Regions from separate parts of the Sinorhizobium sp. 7-81 genome, predicted to be linked through region 1. Evidence: predicted binding sites of a transcription regulator. Region 1 holds the regulator's gene; each other region holds the start of a gene.
What was found. Region 1 encodes LexA, which represses DNA repair genes until DNA is damaged. Its sites were predicted from a motif close to TGTTCNNNNTGTGTTCNG; they were not measured.
Positions count from the first base shown of each region.

Region 2: QN224_RS16715 (ribonuclease) is a predicted target of LexA. The motif match lies at 1,448-1,465, and genes of this name have one in related genera.
Region 3: recA (recombinase RecA) is a predicted target of LexA. The motif match lies at 1,946-1,963, and genes of this name have one in related genera.

Region 1 covers NZ_JASKLT010000003.1:159,675-164,454, forward strand. Annotated here, with positions in the region: tRNA gene QN224_RS13405 (tRNA-Cys) at 289-362, shown strand; gene QN224_RS13410 (PhnA-like protein) at 1,100-2,011, shown strand; partial or broken gene QN224_RS13415 (IS481 family transposase) at 2,055-2,291, opposite strand; gene lexA (transcriptional repressor LexA) at 2,398-3,117, opposite strand; gene QN224_RS13425 (OsmC family protein) at 3,296-3,730, shown strand; gene QN224_RS13430 (dihydrofolate reductase family protein) at 4,205-4,735, shown strand.
Region 2 covers NZ_JASKLT010000004.1:159,176-163,955, reverse strand. Annotated here, with positions in the region: gene QN224_RS16725 (DMT family transporter) at 1-280, opposite strand, end outside; gene QN224_RS16720 (alpha/beta hydrolase) at 292-1,227, opposite strand; gene QN224_RS16715 (ribonuclease) at 1,485-2,258, shown strand; gene ettA (energy-dependent translational throttle protein EttA) at 2,378-4,027, shown strand; gene QN224_RS16705 (metalloregulator ArsR/SmtB family transcription factor) at 4,433-4,780, shown strand, end outside.
Region 3 covers NZ_JASKLT010000003.1:433,672-438,451, reverse strand. Annotated here, with positions in the region: gene QN224_RS14690 (pseudouridine-5'-phosphate glycosidase) at 1-676, opposite strand, end outside; gene QN224_RS14685 (carbohydrate kinase family protein) at 808-1,755, opposite strand; gene recA (recombinase RecA) at 2,023-3,114, shown strand; gene alaS (alanine--tRNA ligase) at 3,336-4,780, shown strand, end outside.

The DNA of each region.
Region 1 (4,780 bases):
GCTTGCGAAACCCGATTGCCTGAGGGCGCAGCTACGCCAATTCGACAGCGAATGCTCGCGTGCGGTTGTCGCGATGCTTTGTCGGGGGGGGCGTGGCTGCCCGGTAGCATTGTAGACATGCAAAACTGTCGGCAGAGCCGAAATCGCTCCGGGCGAGACCGCGGTTGGGACCGCTGGGGAGAACGTGGACGACCTCGCGTCGTCCCGCCATTTTCGAACCATTCCCCCTTGCGCTCCTCATAGATTCGTTCTAAACGCCGGCCATCGCTTGATCGATCGAGCGTGAGAGGCCTCGTGGCGGAGTGGTGACGCAGAGGACTGCAAATCCTTGTACCCCGGTTCAATTCCGGGCGAGGCCTCCAAAGCCACATCATCCACTTGATTGCACAATTTTCCGCGCGAAATCGCGTCATCTGCCACTTGCGGGCAGGTGTGGCAGTCTGTTCCCGCTTTCGCCATTGCTCAATGTCAACAATTTGCTGGCGGCGCCGCCCCAATTGATGCGGGCGATGGCGCACCTTGCAAGGCGCGCGCTTTCGAAAGAGGTGGAGGCGGACGGGAAGGAATTCTTCCCGTCGCTTGCGAGCATGGCTCGAAGCATCCCGAAACGACCGGTGTCAAAGATCTCATCCCGGCGCCGAGACGTTCGTGATCGTAGGATATGAGCCATCCACCATATCGGGCCGCGATCCGTCACCTGCCGCTGGCGGCGTGCAAGGGGCGATAACCTCGTTTACATGGTCTTGAGCAACCGGCTGCAGTGATCGGGAATCGGTGAAGGTGTGCGAATTGTTCGACGAAATCAGGACCGACACCGGCAACGTCGCTGAGGCAAAAGGGTGCGATCTCGATGCAGCCCGCTTGTCGCCGAAGTCGAACATCGCACGTGGACGGATGGTTGAAAGCGCCGGCGCCCTTCATTCAAGCACATCAAGAAGTGGGCGGATGACGCAGGCATATTTGAGTTTGCTATTTCGCCCGCTCAGGCGGTAACGCGCCTCGCATGCCTCCGTCGGGGATCATTGGTTGTCCCGGGGAACAGTTTCGAGCATCCACGGTTTGAGCGGGAAGCGCGTGAGCATCCGGGAGGAATATGTCAATGAGCGAACCTGTCGCCGTTCACCACGCCCGTGAGACCGATTACGTCTCCGATCTTTCGGCGAGCGCCGCCGTTAACCAAATTTCTTGGGGAGCGGTATTTGCCGGCGTGGCGCTCGCGCTTGCGGTGCAGTTTCTACTGAACCTCTTGGGCGTTGGAATTGGAGCCGCGGTAATTGATCCGACAACCGCCGACAATCCGAACGCGAGTACGTTTTCGATTGCAGGAGGTCTCTGGTTCGTTATCTCGGGCATCGTCGCGGCGTTCGTCGGCGGATATGTCGCAAGCAGGGTTTCAGGCCGTCCCAGCAGGGTGACAGGAAGTTACCATGGACTGACCAGTTGGGCCGTCACGACACTGGTCGTTCTCTATCTGCTGACGACCTCGGTCGGCGCTGTGGTCGGCGGCGCCTTCAGCGGTTTGAGTGGCATCATCGGGGGCGTTGGAAGGACTGCCGCCATAGCCACGACTGCCGCGGCACCTGCCGTCGCGACATCCGTCGATCCAATGGCCGATATCGAACGGCAGATCAGAAGCGCGACCGGGGGCAACGATCCCGCAGCTCTTCGCGATGCTGCAGTTGCCGCCGTGCGTGCGGCCGTCACTGGCGACGAAGCGACTGCGGAAGAAGCCCGAAATCGCGCTGCCGACGCCATCGCGAGGGCTCAGAGCATTCCGGTGGACCAAGCGCGCACCCAGGTTCAAGAGTACGAGGAAAGCTACAAGGCTTCGGTGGAACGCGCCAAGCAGCAGGCGACCGAAGCCGCCGACACGGCCGCCACCGTCGTTTCCAGTGGAGCGCTCCTGGGCTTCCTATCGCTTGTTGTAGGCGCCCTCGCTGCCTGGTTCGGTGGTGCAGCCGGAACGACACGCACCGTAGCGACGACGGACGCCACCCGCCGGGTCGGCTAGGTGTGGCGCCTCAAGAGGTTGCCCTCGGTCATGCCGAGCCTGCCGATTGGCGAGTGCGGTCACCGGTGATCCGGTGGCCGACGCGATCGAAGCGCCTGAGCGTCTTAATGTCGATGTGGATCATCTCGCCGGGCTTTTCGCGTTCGTAGCGGCGCATCGGCTCGGCCGGCTGATATCCTTCAGCCGCGCAAGACCCACTCGCCTGAGCGCCCGGCTTACTGTCGCCGCCGACACGTCGGTCTCTACGGCAATGTGTCTGCCCGTCGGCCCGACGGCGAAGCGTGGCAATTCCCTCTGCAATGCTTTCCGGGGTCGCCATGCCGCGCATCGGGCGATTGACGTGATGGCGCAGGCAGAGCGGTCGCCAAGCGACTGGCTGTCCTCAACTAGTGATAACGGCGAATGAGCCCGACGAGTTTGCCCTGGATCTTGACGCGGTCCGGTCCGAAAATCCGCGTCTCATAAGCCGGGTTGGCGGCCTCGAGCGCAATCGATGCGCCCTTCCTGCGGAACCGCTTGAGCGTTGCCTCTTCATCGTCGACGAGTGCCACGATGATGTCGCCGGGATTGGCTGTGCTTGTGTTGCGAATGATCACGGTGTCGCCGTCGAAGATACCCGCTTCGATCATCGAGTCGCCCTTGATCTCAAGCGCGTAATGTTCGCCGTTGCCGATCATCTCGACCGGTACCGAAATATCATGCGTGTTGTTCTGGATCGCGGAAATCGGAACACCGGCTGCGATTCGTCCCATGACCGGCACCGACACCGTTGCAGAATCACTCGGTGGCGCCGACTTCGCAGTGGCCGCAGGCGCCGCGGGTGGCTTACCCAGGCTACCTTCGATCACGCTTGGCGAGAAGCCACGCCGAGGCTGCGCACTCGTCGCATAGGCTTCAGGCAGCTTGATGACTTCGAGTGCTCGCGCCCGGTTAGGAAGGCGGCGAATGAAACCGCGTTCTTCAAGCGCGGTGATTAACCGATGGATGCCTGACTTGGAGGCGAGGTCCAGTGCATCTTTCATCTCGTCGAAGGACGGCGGCACCCCGGATTCCTTCATCCGTTCGTGAATGAACAGAAGCAATTCCTGTTGCTTGCGGGTTAGCATGGCGCGTCACTCCAGAGTCGCGAAACAAATCAAGAACAGACACTATCTGTTCCATATGTGTTCCGCAAGTACCTAAAATTCCGTGAATTTTCGCGACTTTGCGCCAGGGACGTCGAATGTTGCAGATCATGAACGTCTGCAGGACTATGATGGTACGTGGTGGTAATAGGTGAATCTCATGAAGGCACGCATCAAATGGGTTGAAGGCCGGACGTTTCTTGGCGAGTCCGGGAGTGGGCACAAGGTTGTGCTTGGGACAGCATTCGGGACGGAGGGAAAAACACCTGGCCCGAGCCCGATGGAGATGGTGCTGATCGGCACTGGGGGTTGCTCGGCCTACGATGTCGTTCACATCCTCGAAAAGGGCCGCGAGGCGATCGAGGACTGCGTCGTCGAGATCGACGCGGAGCGTGCTGCGCAGGATCCGAAAGTGTTCACTCGCATTCATCTCCACTTCGTGGTCAAGGGGCGCAGCCTGGCGGCGAACAAGGTCGAGCGAGCCATTGCGCTGTCCATCGAGAAATATTGCTCGGCGTCGGCGATGCTCGCCAAGACGGCCACGATCACCCACGACTTTGAGGTCGTCGACACCGCCACGACGACCGTCGCTTAGCCGTAACGACCGGAGCCCCTCGGATCGCCAGGGGGCGGGACATCGCTAGTCGATGCCGTGCTCTATCTCCACGAGCCTGGTGAGAGCCCCGGAACTCGCGCGCGTGGCTGCTGTTATTTCCTGGATCAGGATTTGGCTCGCTACGGGAATCGAGACGTCGGAGTGGAAGATCAGTCCCACTGCGGCGGCACGAGCTCGTGGATATCAAGTTGGCCGGATATTAGATCTCGACGAGCGAACCTGTCGCGAGCTCGATGCGTACTGCCGCACAAGTCCGATGAACTCGCTCATCGAGGCCATAACCCTCCATCACTCTCCTGGATAGACCTACGAGCGAATGGCAGCACTCGGTGGTAAACGGGGCGCGGTTATTCATCAGACCGACGACGCGGCGCGCAGTTTGCGCCCGACTTCACTTTCCGCATCACGCTGCTCGTACTATCGTGAAGGCCTTGGGGTGGAGATTTAGCAGCCATGGCAAAGCTTGTCTTCGGAATGAACCAGTCCTTGGACGGTTACGTCGACCACCTGGAACTGCGGACAGGTCCCGCGCTCTTTCGTCACTGGATAGAGCACGTGCGCGACCTGACCGGCAGTGTGTACGGCCGTCGCATGTACGAGACCATGCGTTACTGGGACGAAGACCGTCCTGAATGGAGTGAGGAGCAACACGAGTTCGCGGCGGCGTGGCGGCGCCAACCGAAGTGGGTCGTATCGCGCTCGTTGAAGTCAGTCGGCCCCAACGCCACACTTGTCGATGATAACATCGAGGCGGTGATACGTAGTCTGAAGGCTCGGCTCGTTGGAGAGATTGCCGTTTCCGGACCAGACCTGGCACGAAGCCTAACCGACCTTGGTCTTATCGATGAGTACCGACTCTACTTCCAACCCATCGTGCTTGGCCGCGGCAAGCCATTCTTTGCCGGCCCACGGCCGCCGCTCCGCCTTGTTTCCGCCGATCCCGTTGGCGAGGACACGATTAGGCTGACATACGTTCCTGCTTAGTCGCACGATACCCCCAACGGACTGCGCCGACAGGTCCGATCCATT
Region 2 (4,780 bases), on a different contig from region 1:
GCATGGTCAGCACCAGCAGGCCGCCGCGCAGCGCATGCAGCGCAGTCTTGCGCCAGGTAAGGTCAAAGAGGGTACGTCGGACAAGGACGACCGGCAGGATGAAGACAACCTGCAGCAGGAAGCGAGCGGCGGTGATTTCCGCCGACGGAACCGTGGCAATCGCCAGCTTGGCAAAAATGTCGATCAGCGGCGAGATCAGAACGGCGATGACCATCAGCGTCAGGCCGTAGGAGACGCGGCTATGATCGGTGGCGATTTTGGGCAGCGAGAGGTCGGTCATGATCTTCCGTTTCAGCGCTTCCTGTCGACGGCCTTGAGGCACCAGGCGGCGAAGTCTTCCGTCGCCTTCTCCCGGCCGATCTCGTTGAGCGTCTCGTGGCGCATGCCGTCGTGGATCGTAACCGTGACATCGGTCATGCCGCGCGCCTTCATCCGCCCGGCCAGCCAGCGAATGGCGGCACCGTTGAAGGTCGAAGGATCGGCGCTGCCGCCGACGAGATGGACAGGCAGATTTACGTGCAGCCGTGCCAGCCGGTCCGCGCGGGCGCCGGCGAAGGCGAATTTGAACACGTCGATCCACAGCGACACCGTGGCATCGAAACCGCAGAGAGGATCGGTCACGTATTTGGCGACTTCACTTTCGTCGCGCGACAGCCAGTCGAAATCGGTCCTCCGATCGGCAATCGCCTTGCTCCAGGCGCCGAAGGTGAGCTTCGTGAGCAGCGGGCTCGGCACGTCCGAGCCTTTCAGCATCCTCTCGATCGCCAGCACCGCCTGACCGCCTCGGCCGGCGAGGCCCGGGCGGAAATTGGAATTCCAGACGGCGAGAGCGTCGTAGAGCTCGGGATCGCTTTCGGCGGCGTTGAGCGCGATGAGGCCGCCCATCGAATGGCCGAAGAGAACGATCGGCAGGCCCCGGTGGCTGGCGGCGGCCATCTCGCGCATTGCCCGCAGGTCCGCTATGACCTTCTCCGTTCCGTCGCGATGCGCGAAGGTTGCAAGCGGCGCGTCCGGCGCCCGGCTCTCACCGTGGCCGCGGTGGTCATGCGCGTAGACGTGAAATCCGTGTGCCGCCATCGCTTCGGCGAAGCGCGCATAGCGGCCGGAATGTTCGGCGAGCCCGTGGCTGACGATGAGAATGCCCTTCGGCTCGGCAGAGGTGGCGAAATGGCGCCACCCGAGCGCGGCACCCGTCGGGCTCTGATGCGTCCTCACCTGCCCGAACATGCATGCCCCCGGAACATTCGTCAGACTCTCGTGTGCGCCCAACAGAGGACGCCGGTTGCGCAAAAACCGGAAACACTTTCCAGCGGAAAAATGCTCCGCCGGATATCAAATCGATTTGGGCCGCAAAGGCAATCACTGCTTGTTGCTTGTTGCGCATGAGGTCACAACGAATCCGGAAATGAGGATTAGGGGTTGCAATTTTCGCGCTTTTGTCGATATTTGTTCTCGTTTTGTTTTCTTGTAGGAGGCTATCTGAAATGCGGGCGAAGGCGGTAACGAATCTTACGAGGGTTGCGACGCTCATTCTGGGGCTGGGACTGTCGTCCCTTGCCGCAGCCGAGGACGTGTCGACGGACGAAACTGCGGGGGCGACAAGCTCCGACAAGACGCAATATGTGCTGGCGGTGAGCTGGCAGCCGGGATTTTGCGAGACGCGACCCACCCGCAAGGAATGCGTGGACCAGACGGCCGACCGTTTCGATGCGACGCATTTCTCGCTGCACGGGCTTTGGCCGCTGAAGAAAAGCTACTGCGGCGTCGAGGCGGAGCTTAAGGCGCGCGACCGCAAGGGCGATTGGCTGGACCTGCCGAAGCTTGCGATGGCCGACGAGCCTGCAGCCCGTCTGCTTGTCGCCATGCCCGGCGTCAAATCCGGCCTCGATCGCCACCAGTGGCTGCAGAGCGGCACGTGCCAGGCGGCAAAGGCCGAGGATTACTTCAAGCTGCAACTGCGTCTCCTCGATGAACTGAACTCGTCCGCGGTGCAGGCCCTTTTTGCTGAAAAGGTCGGTTCCGAGATCGGCGAAAGTGAGATCAAGCAGGCTTTTGACCGGAGCTTCGGCGCCGGTGCTGGTGACCGGGTGCGCATGCGTTGTCAGACGGTGGAGGGCCGCAGCGTCATCACCGGCCTCACCATCGGGCTTTCCGGAGATCTCGCGGGCAAGGACGCCCTTAAAAGCCTGATCCAGGCGGCCGGACCGACAGAGTTCAAATGCGCCAAGGGGATCGCCGACGCTGCCGGTCGTGGCTGATCCGTGACGGGTAGCCTATGGGGAGGGAATGGCGGGGCGGGGCCTTTGGCGGATTGCCCCGCCACCATAATTCGCCTACATAGCGGGCAAATTTCCCTTCCGATGCGGAGCATTCCTTTATGGCACGTCAGTTCATCTATCACATGGCCGGGCTCAACAAGGCCTACGGCAACAAGAAGGTCCTGGAGAACATCCACCTGTCGTTCTATCCGGACGCGAAGATCGGTATTCTCGGCCCCAACGGCGCCGGTAAGTCGACGGTTCTCAGGATCATGGCCGGCCTCGACCATGAATATACCGGCGAAGCCTGGGTCGCCGAGGGCGCGACCGTCGGCTATCTGCCGCAGGAACCGCAGCTCGATGCACAGAAGACGGTGCTCGAGAACGTCATGGAAGGCGTTGCCGCCAAGAAGGCTATCCTCGACCGCTACAACGAGCTGATGATGAACTATTCCGACGAGACGGCGGAAGAAGGCGCAAAGCTCCAGGACGTCATCGACAGCCAGAATCTCTGGGATCTGGACAGCCAGGTGGAAATGGCGATGGACGCGTTGCGCTGCCCGCCGGGCGATGCGGAGGTCACCAATCTCTCGGGCGGTGAGAAGCGCCGCGTCGCGCTCTGCAAGCTGCTGCTCTCGCAGCCGGATCTCCTTCTGCTCGACGAACCGACCAACCATCTCGACGCCGAGACGATCGCCTGGCTCGAAAAGCACCTGCGCGAATATCCCGGCGCCGTGCTGATGATCACCCACGACCGCTACTTCCTCGACAACGTCACCGGCTGGATCCTCGAACTCGACCGCGGCCGCGGCATTCCCTACGAGGGCAATTATTCCGCCTATCTGCAGGCGAAGTCCAAGCGCATGGCGCAGGAGGGTCGCGAAGAGGCCACTCGCCAGAAGGCAATCAGCCGCGAGCAGGAGTGGATCGCTTCGAGCCCGAAGGCCCGCCAGGCAAAGTCGAAGGCGCGTATCCGTGCTTATGACGAGCTGGTCAAGGCGGCGGCCGACCGGCGTCCAGGCGACGCGCAGATCATCATTCCGGTCGGCGAGCGTCTCGGCCAGGTGGTGATCGAGGCGGAAAACATCTCCAAGGGCTATGACGACCAGTTGCTGATCGAAGGCCTGAACTTCAAACTGCCGCCCGGCGGCATCGTCGGTGTCATCGGTCCGAACGGCGCCGGCAAGACGACGCTCTTCCGCATGATCACCGGCCAGGAACAGCCCGACGAAGGCGCGGTCCGCATCGGCGACAGCGTCCAGCTCGGCTATGTCGACCAGAGCCGCGACGCGCTCGACGGAAGCAAGACTGTCTGGGAGGAAATCTCCGGCGGCAACGACGTCATCAAGCTCGGCAAGCACGAGGTCAACTCGCGCGCCTACTGCTCGTCCTTCAACTTCAAGGGCGGCGACCAGCAGCAGAAGGTCGGTACGCTCTCCGGCGGCCAGCGCAACCGCGTGCACCTCGCCAAGATGCTGAAGGCCGGCGGCAACGTCATCCTGCTCGACGAACCGACAAACGACCTCGATACCGAAACGCTGGCGGCGCTCGAGGACGCGCTCGAAAACTTCGCCGGCTGCGCCGTCATCATCAGCCACGACCGCATGTTCCTCGACCGTCTTGCGACCCATATCCTCGCCTTTGAGGGCGACAGCCATGTCGAATGGTTCGAAGGCAATTTCGAGGACTACGAAAAGGACAAGATCCGGCGCCTCGGCCCGGATTCGGTCAATCCGAAGCGGGTGACCTATAAGCGCCTGACGCGCTGAGGCCTGAGCGGTCGAGGAGAGCGCAGACGGGGCAGGTTTCCCGTGCAACGGATCGTTGCGCTTTCGCCTGCTCATCGGTGCTCGTCACAGGAATGCAGCACGCCCAAGTCCTGGGCGCAGAAAACGCGTTGCTGTTCCGTACCGCTCTCCTAGGCTCAGCCCGCTTGAAGCCAGCCACAGCGCCGACGCGCCGTGGCTGAATTCCTGTGCCTTGCACGGGAATGAGCGTGGATGGCCCGGCTTGGGTCCCGACAGGAGTGCGGCCTCGTCGCATTCGATGATGGCGGAGATTTTCCGCCGTCCCAGCTATCTTCCGCGCGCCATTCCATTGTCTTTCCGCGCAAATTCGCTTGCACGCGTCTCGCAAATTACATAAAGATATCTTTATGTGTTGATGAGGAGACGATAGTGAGCCGAGGAACGCTTTGGTTGGACGCGTTGGTCGACGTTTTGAAGGCGGCGGGTGAGCCGACGCGAATGCGCCTTCTCGCGCTGCTTTCCGCCAGCGACCTCACCGTTACCGATCTTACCGAAATTCTCGGCCAATCGCAGCCGCGTATTTCCCGGCATCTGAAGCTGCTGGCCGAAGTGGCGCTCATTGATCGCTATCAGGAAGGGGCGTGGGCCTACTTCCGCCTGCGGCAAGAGGGGGGGCGCGTCGCTCTGGTGCGCGATCTCCTGGCAGCAGCCGCGGATGAAGACGCCATTCTCGCCAAGGATGCGGCGCGGCTGGCCGTCCTGAAGCGGCAGCGT
Region 3 (4,780 bases), 270 kb from region 1:
TGCCGAGCAGGTCGCGCATCTTCTGGAAATTGGCGATCGCGGCGGGGCTGTTCAGCATCAGCGGGCTCTTGATACCGGAATCGCGCGACCAGAAGGCCGGGAAGGTCTCGCTGTCATAGGTGACGACCGGAACACCCCGGGTCTCCAACACCTCGAGCGTTTTCGGAATGTCGAGAATGGCCTTGGCGCCGGCGCAGACGACGATGACGCCGGTGCGGGCGAGTTCATCGAGATCGGCGGAAATATCGAAGCTCTGCTCCGCGCCACGGTGAACGCCGCCGATGCCGCCGGTGGCGAAGATGCTGATGCCGGCGCGCGCGGCGGCGATCATCGTCGCGGCGACGGTCGTAGCGCCCGTGCGACGCTCGGCGATGGCGAAAGCGAGATCAGCGCGCGACAGCTTCATGGCGCCTTCCGTCTTCGAAAGCGCCTCCAGCTTCGCGCTATCGAGGCCAATGTGGAGGACACCGTGGATCACGGCAATCGTTGCCGGTACTGCCCCCTGTTCGCGGATGATCGCCTCGACGCTCCGGGCCATGTTGAGATTGCCGGGATAGGGCATTCCATGCGTGATGATCGTCGATTCCAGCGCGACGATCGGCGCTCCGCGCGCCTTGGCGGCCGCGACTTCATCGGAATATTCCATCGGCAGGGACGGGGAGGAGGGCTTTGTCATGATCTTTCCCTTTAATCGCGATGTGTCGGGCTGAATCAGCCGGGATCGCGATCGCTTCTAATAATGTTGGAACGAGGTGGGGCCGGCAAACCGCTCAGACCTTTCCTCGCTCGGAGCTCGGCTGTCATTTCTCATGACAGCATTTGCGGAGCCGGCACAAGGGCCAGCGCCTGTTCGAGATTGCTCGCGGACATCTCTTCCGAGACGGCGGACGGCGAACGAAGCGTTATGTTGGCGGCGGCAATGCCGTGGCGCAGGCATCTGCCGAGATCGAGACCCGAAAGCCGCGCTGTCAGGAAGCCCGACGCCAATGCGTCGCCGGCTCCGGTGACGTCCGCAAGCGCCGGAAGGGCGGGCGGTACGACGAGGCAGGCCTCTTCGCGGTCGAAGGCGACAGCAGCGCCGCGGCCACGCGTCACGACGCCGCCTGCGAGGCCGGCCTCCCGCAACAGCGGTGGCCAGTTTTCGGGCTGGCCGGCGTCAGTTTCGGTCAGGGCACGTGCTTCGGCCTCGTTCATGAACAGAAAATTCAGTCCTGACAGGCATTTCCTGAAGCGGGTCACCTTTGCCGGCGACACAGCGATGCCGGCAACAAGCCGGCCGTCACTGGAAGCCAGGCTGACCAGTGCGGCGAGCGTTTCTTCAGGCAGATTCGCATCCATCAGCACCAGGTCGCTTGCCGCCAATATCTCGCGCATTGCGCGCTGTTGCAGCCGGCGCGGCGAAAACAACTGGTAGAGATCCATATCGGCAAGCGCGATGACGAGATTGCCGTCGTTTTCGAGGATCGCGGTATAGCTCGGCGTCTTCCGGTCGAGAAAGGTGAAGGCGCAATCGATCACACCCGCCGCGGCCGCGGCCGCCGCCACCATTTCGCCTGCGGCGTCGCCACCACGCGGGCTGATCATTCGTACGCGGCAACCAAGGCGGGCAAGGTTTCTCGCCGCATTGAAGCCGCCGCCGCCTGCTTCCTCGAACCACCAGCCGGGATTGCTCGCGCCGGGAGCAGTGACGCCGCGGATGCGGCCGCGGCGGTCGATGTGGGCGCCGCCGAATACGGCGATTTCCCGTTGTTTCATAAAAGCTCCTCTTTGGGCTGCTTCAATCCAAAATCACAGACGCGGCACGGTCGCGAATCGCGCCGGTATCGCCAAACCTCACCGCGGTCCGGCATGGCCTGTGGAAATGTGGTACAATGTCCGTGAACAAGAATCGAACGCAACGAAAATAATCATTACCATTCAATTGGTTGCCACTCTGTTGCCAAAGCGGAACAAAACATGTACAAAAACTCCTGCGGCGGCTTCATTGCCTCGATAGCTCCAATAACCTAAAGGTGGGACCAAATGGCACAAAACTCTTTGCGGCTCGTAGAGGACAAATCGGTGGATAAAAGCAAGGCACTTGAAGCGGCTCTCTCCCAGATCGAACGGTCGTTCGGCAAGGGATCGATCATGAAGCTCGGCGCGAAGGACAGCGTAATCGAGATCGAAACTGTTTCGACCGGTTCGCTCGGCCTCGATATCGCGCTCGGCATCGGCGGCCTGCCGAAGGGGCGCATCGTTGAAATCTATGGTCCGGAAAGCTCGGGCAAGACGACGCTGGCGCTGCAGACCATTGCGGAAGCGCAGAAGAAGGGCGGCATCTGCGGCTTCGTCGATGCCGAACATGCGCTCGATCCGGTCTATGCACGCAAGCTCGGCGTCGATCTCGAAAACCTCCTGATCTCGCAGCCGGACACCGGTGAACAGGCGCTCGAAATCACCGACACGCTGGTCCGTTCCGGCGCGATTGACGTTCTCGTCGTCGATTCGGTTGCAGCCCTTGTGCCGCGCGCTGAAATCGAAGGCGAAATGGGCGACAGCCTGCCAGGCATGCAGGCCCGCCTGATGAGCCAGGCGCTGCGCAAGCTGACCGCTTCGATCTCCAAGTCCAACTGCATGGTGATCTTCATCAACCAGATCCGCATGAAGATTGGCGTCATGTTCGGTTCGCCGGAAACGACGACGGGCGGCAACGCGCTGAAGTTCTATGCATCGGTGCGCCTCGATATCCGCCGCATCGGCTCGGTCAAGGAGCGCGAGGAAGTCGTCGGCAACCAGACCCGCGTCAAGGTCGTCAAGAACAAGATGGCGCCTCCCTTCAAGCAGGTGGAGTTCGACATCATGTATGGCGAGGGCGTTTCCAAGACCGGCGAGCTCATCGATCTTGGTGTCAAGGCCGGCATCGTCGAGAAGTCCGGCGCCTGGTTTTCCTACAACAGTCAGCGCCTCGGCCAGGGTCGGGAGAACGCGAAACTTTTCTTGCGTGATAATCCCGATCTTCTGCGCGAGATCGAGATGGCTCTGCGGCAGAATGCCGGCCTGATCGCCGACAAGTTCCTGGAGAACGGTGGACCGGAGAGCGATGACGACGGCGACGCAGCGGCCGAAATGTAAGATCTGAGGCGGCAAGTTTTAAATAGAGCCGGTCGTTCCTTCGGACGGCCGGTTTTTTGCTGCCGTCTGGACAGCGTGATAGACGGAAGATAAAAGCCTGTGGTTCCGGCGGCTGAGGGCGTTGGCGGGCGCGACTGTCACGGACAGACGCGGGGTTTGAGATGGCGGTGCGCGGCCCGAATGGTGCGGCGACCGGGAATGGTGCACAGATAGGACGCAAAATGAGCGGCGTGAATGAAATTCGGTCGATGTTTCTCGACTATTTCCGCAAGAACGGCCACGAGATCGTGCCGTCAAGCCCACTCGTGCCGCGCAATGACCCGACATTGATGTTCACCAATGCCGGCATGGTGCAGTTCAAGAACGTCTTCACCGGCCTGGAGCAGCGCCCCTATTCGACGGCCGCGACCGCGCAGAAGTGCGTGCGCGCCGGCGGCAAGCACAATGACCTCGACAATGTCGGCTACACGGCCCGGCACCACACCTTCTTCGAGATGCTCGGCAACTTCTCGTTCGGCGATTATTTCAAGGAACGCGCGATCGAGCTTGCCTGGAACCTCATCACCAAGGAATACGGGCTCGATGCCAAGCGCCTGCTGGTGACTGTCTACCACACCGACGACGAAGCCTTCGGCCTCTGGAAGAAGATCGCCGGCTTCAGCGACGACCGGATCATCCGCATTCCGACCAGCGATAATTTCTGGGCGATGGGCGATACCGGACCGTGCGGCCCGTGCTCGGAGATCTTCTACGATCACGGCGAGCATATCTGGGGCGGACCGCCCGGATCGGCCGAAGAGGATGGTGACCGCTTCATCGAGATCTGGAACCTCGTTTTCATGCAGTACGAGCAGATCACCAAGGAAGAGCGCGTCGACCTGCCGCGCCCGTCGATCGATACCGGCATGGGACTGGAACGCGTCGCCGCCGTCCTCCAGGGCCAACACGACAATTATGACATCGACCTGTTCCGCGCATTGATTGCTGCCTCCGAAGAGGCAACCGGCGTAAGGGCGGAAGGCGACCGGCGCGCAAGTCACCGAGTCATCGCCGATCATCTGCGTTCCTCCGCCTTCCTGATCGCCGACGGTGTGCTGCCCTCGAATGAAGGGCGCGGTTATGTGCTGCGCCGCATCATGCGCCGCGCCATGCGCCACGCACAGTTGCTCGGCGCTCAGGAGCCGTTGATGTGGAAGCTCCTGCCGGCGCTCGTCGAGCAGATGGGCCGCGCCTATCCGGAGCTCGCCCGCGCCGAAGCGCTGATCTCCGAAACGCTGAAGCTGGAAGAGAAGCGCTTCCGCAAGACGCTGGAGCGCGGTCTTAACCTTCTTTCCGAAGCCTCGGCAGATCTTTCCGAGGGCGACCAGTTCAACGGCGAGACTGCCTTCAAGCTCTACGACACCTATGGCTTCCCGCTCGACCTGACGCAGGACGCGCTGCGCGCCAAGGGCATCACGGTCGACACCGACGCTTTCTCGGCAGCCATGGAACGGCAGAAGGCGGAAGCGCGAGCCAACTGGGCTGGATCGGGCGAAGCCGCGACCGAGACGATCTGGTTCGAACTCAAGGAGAAGCACGGCGCGACCGAATTCCTCGGCTATGACACGGAGTCCGCCGAGGGTGTGATCCAGGCGATCGTTCGAGATGGCACGGTGGTCCAATCCGC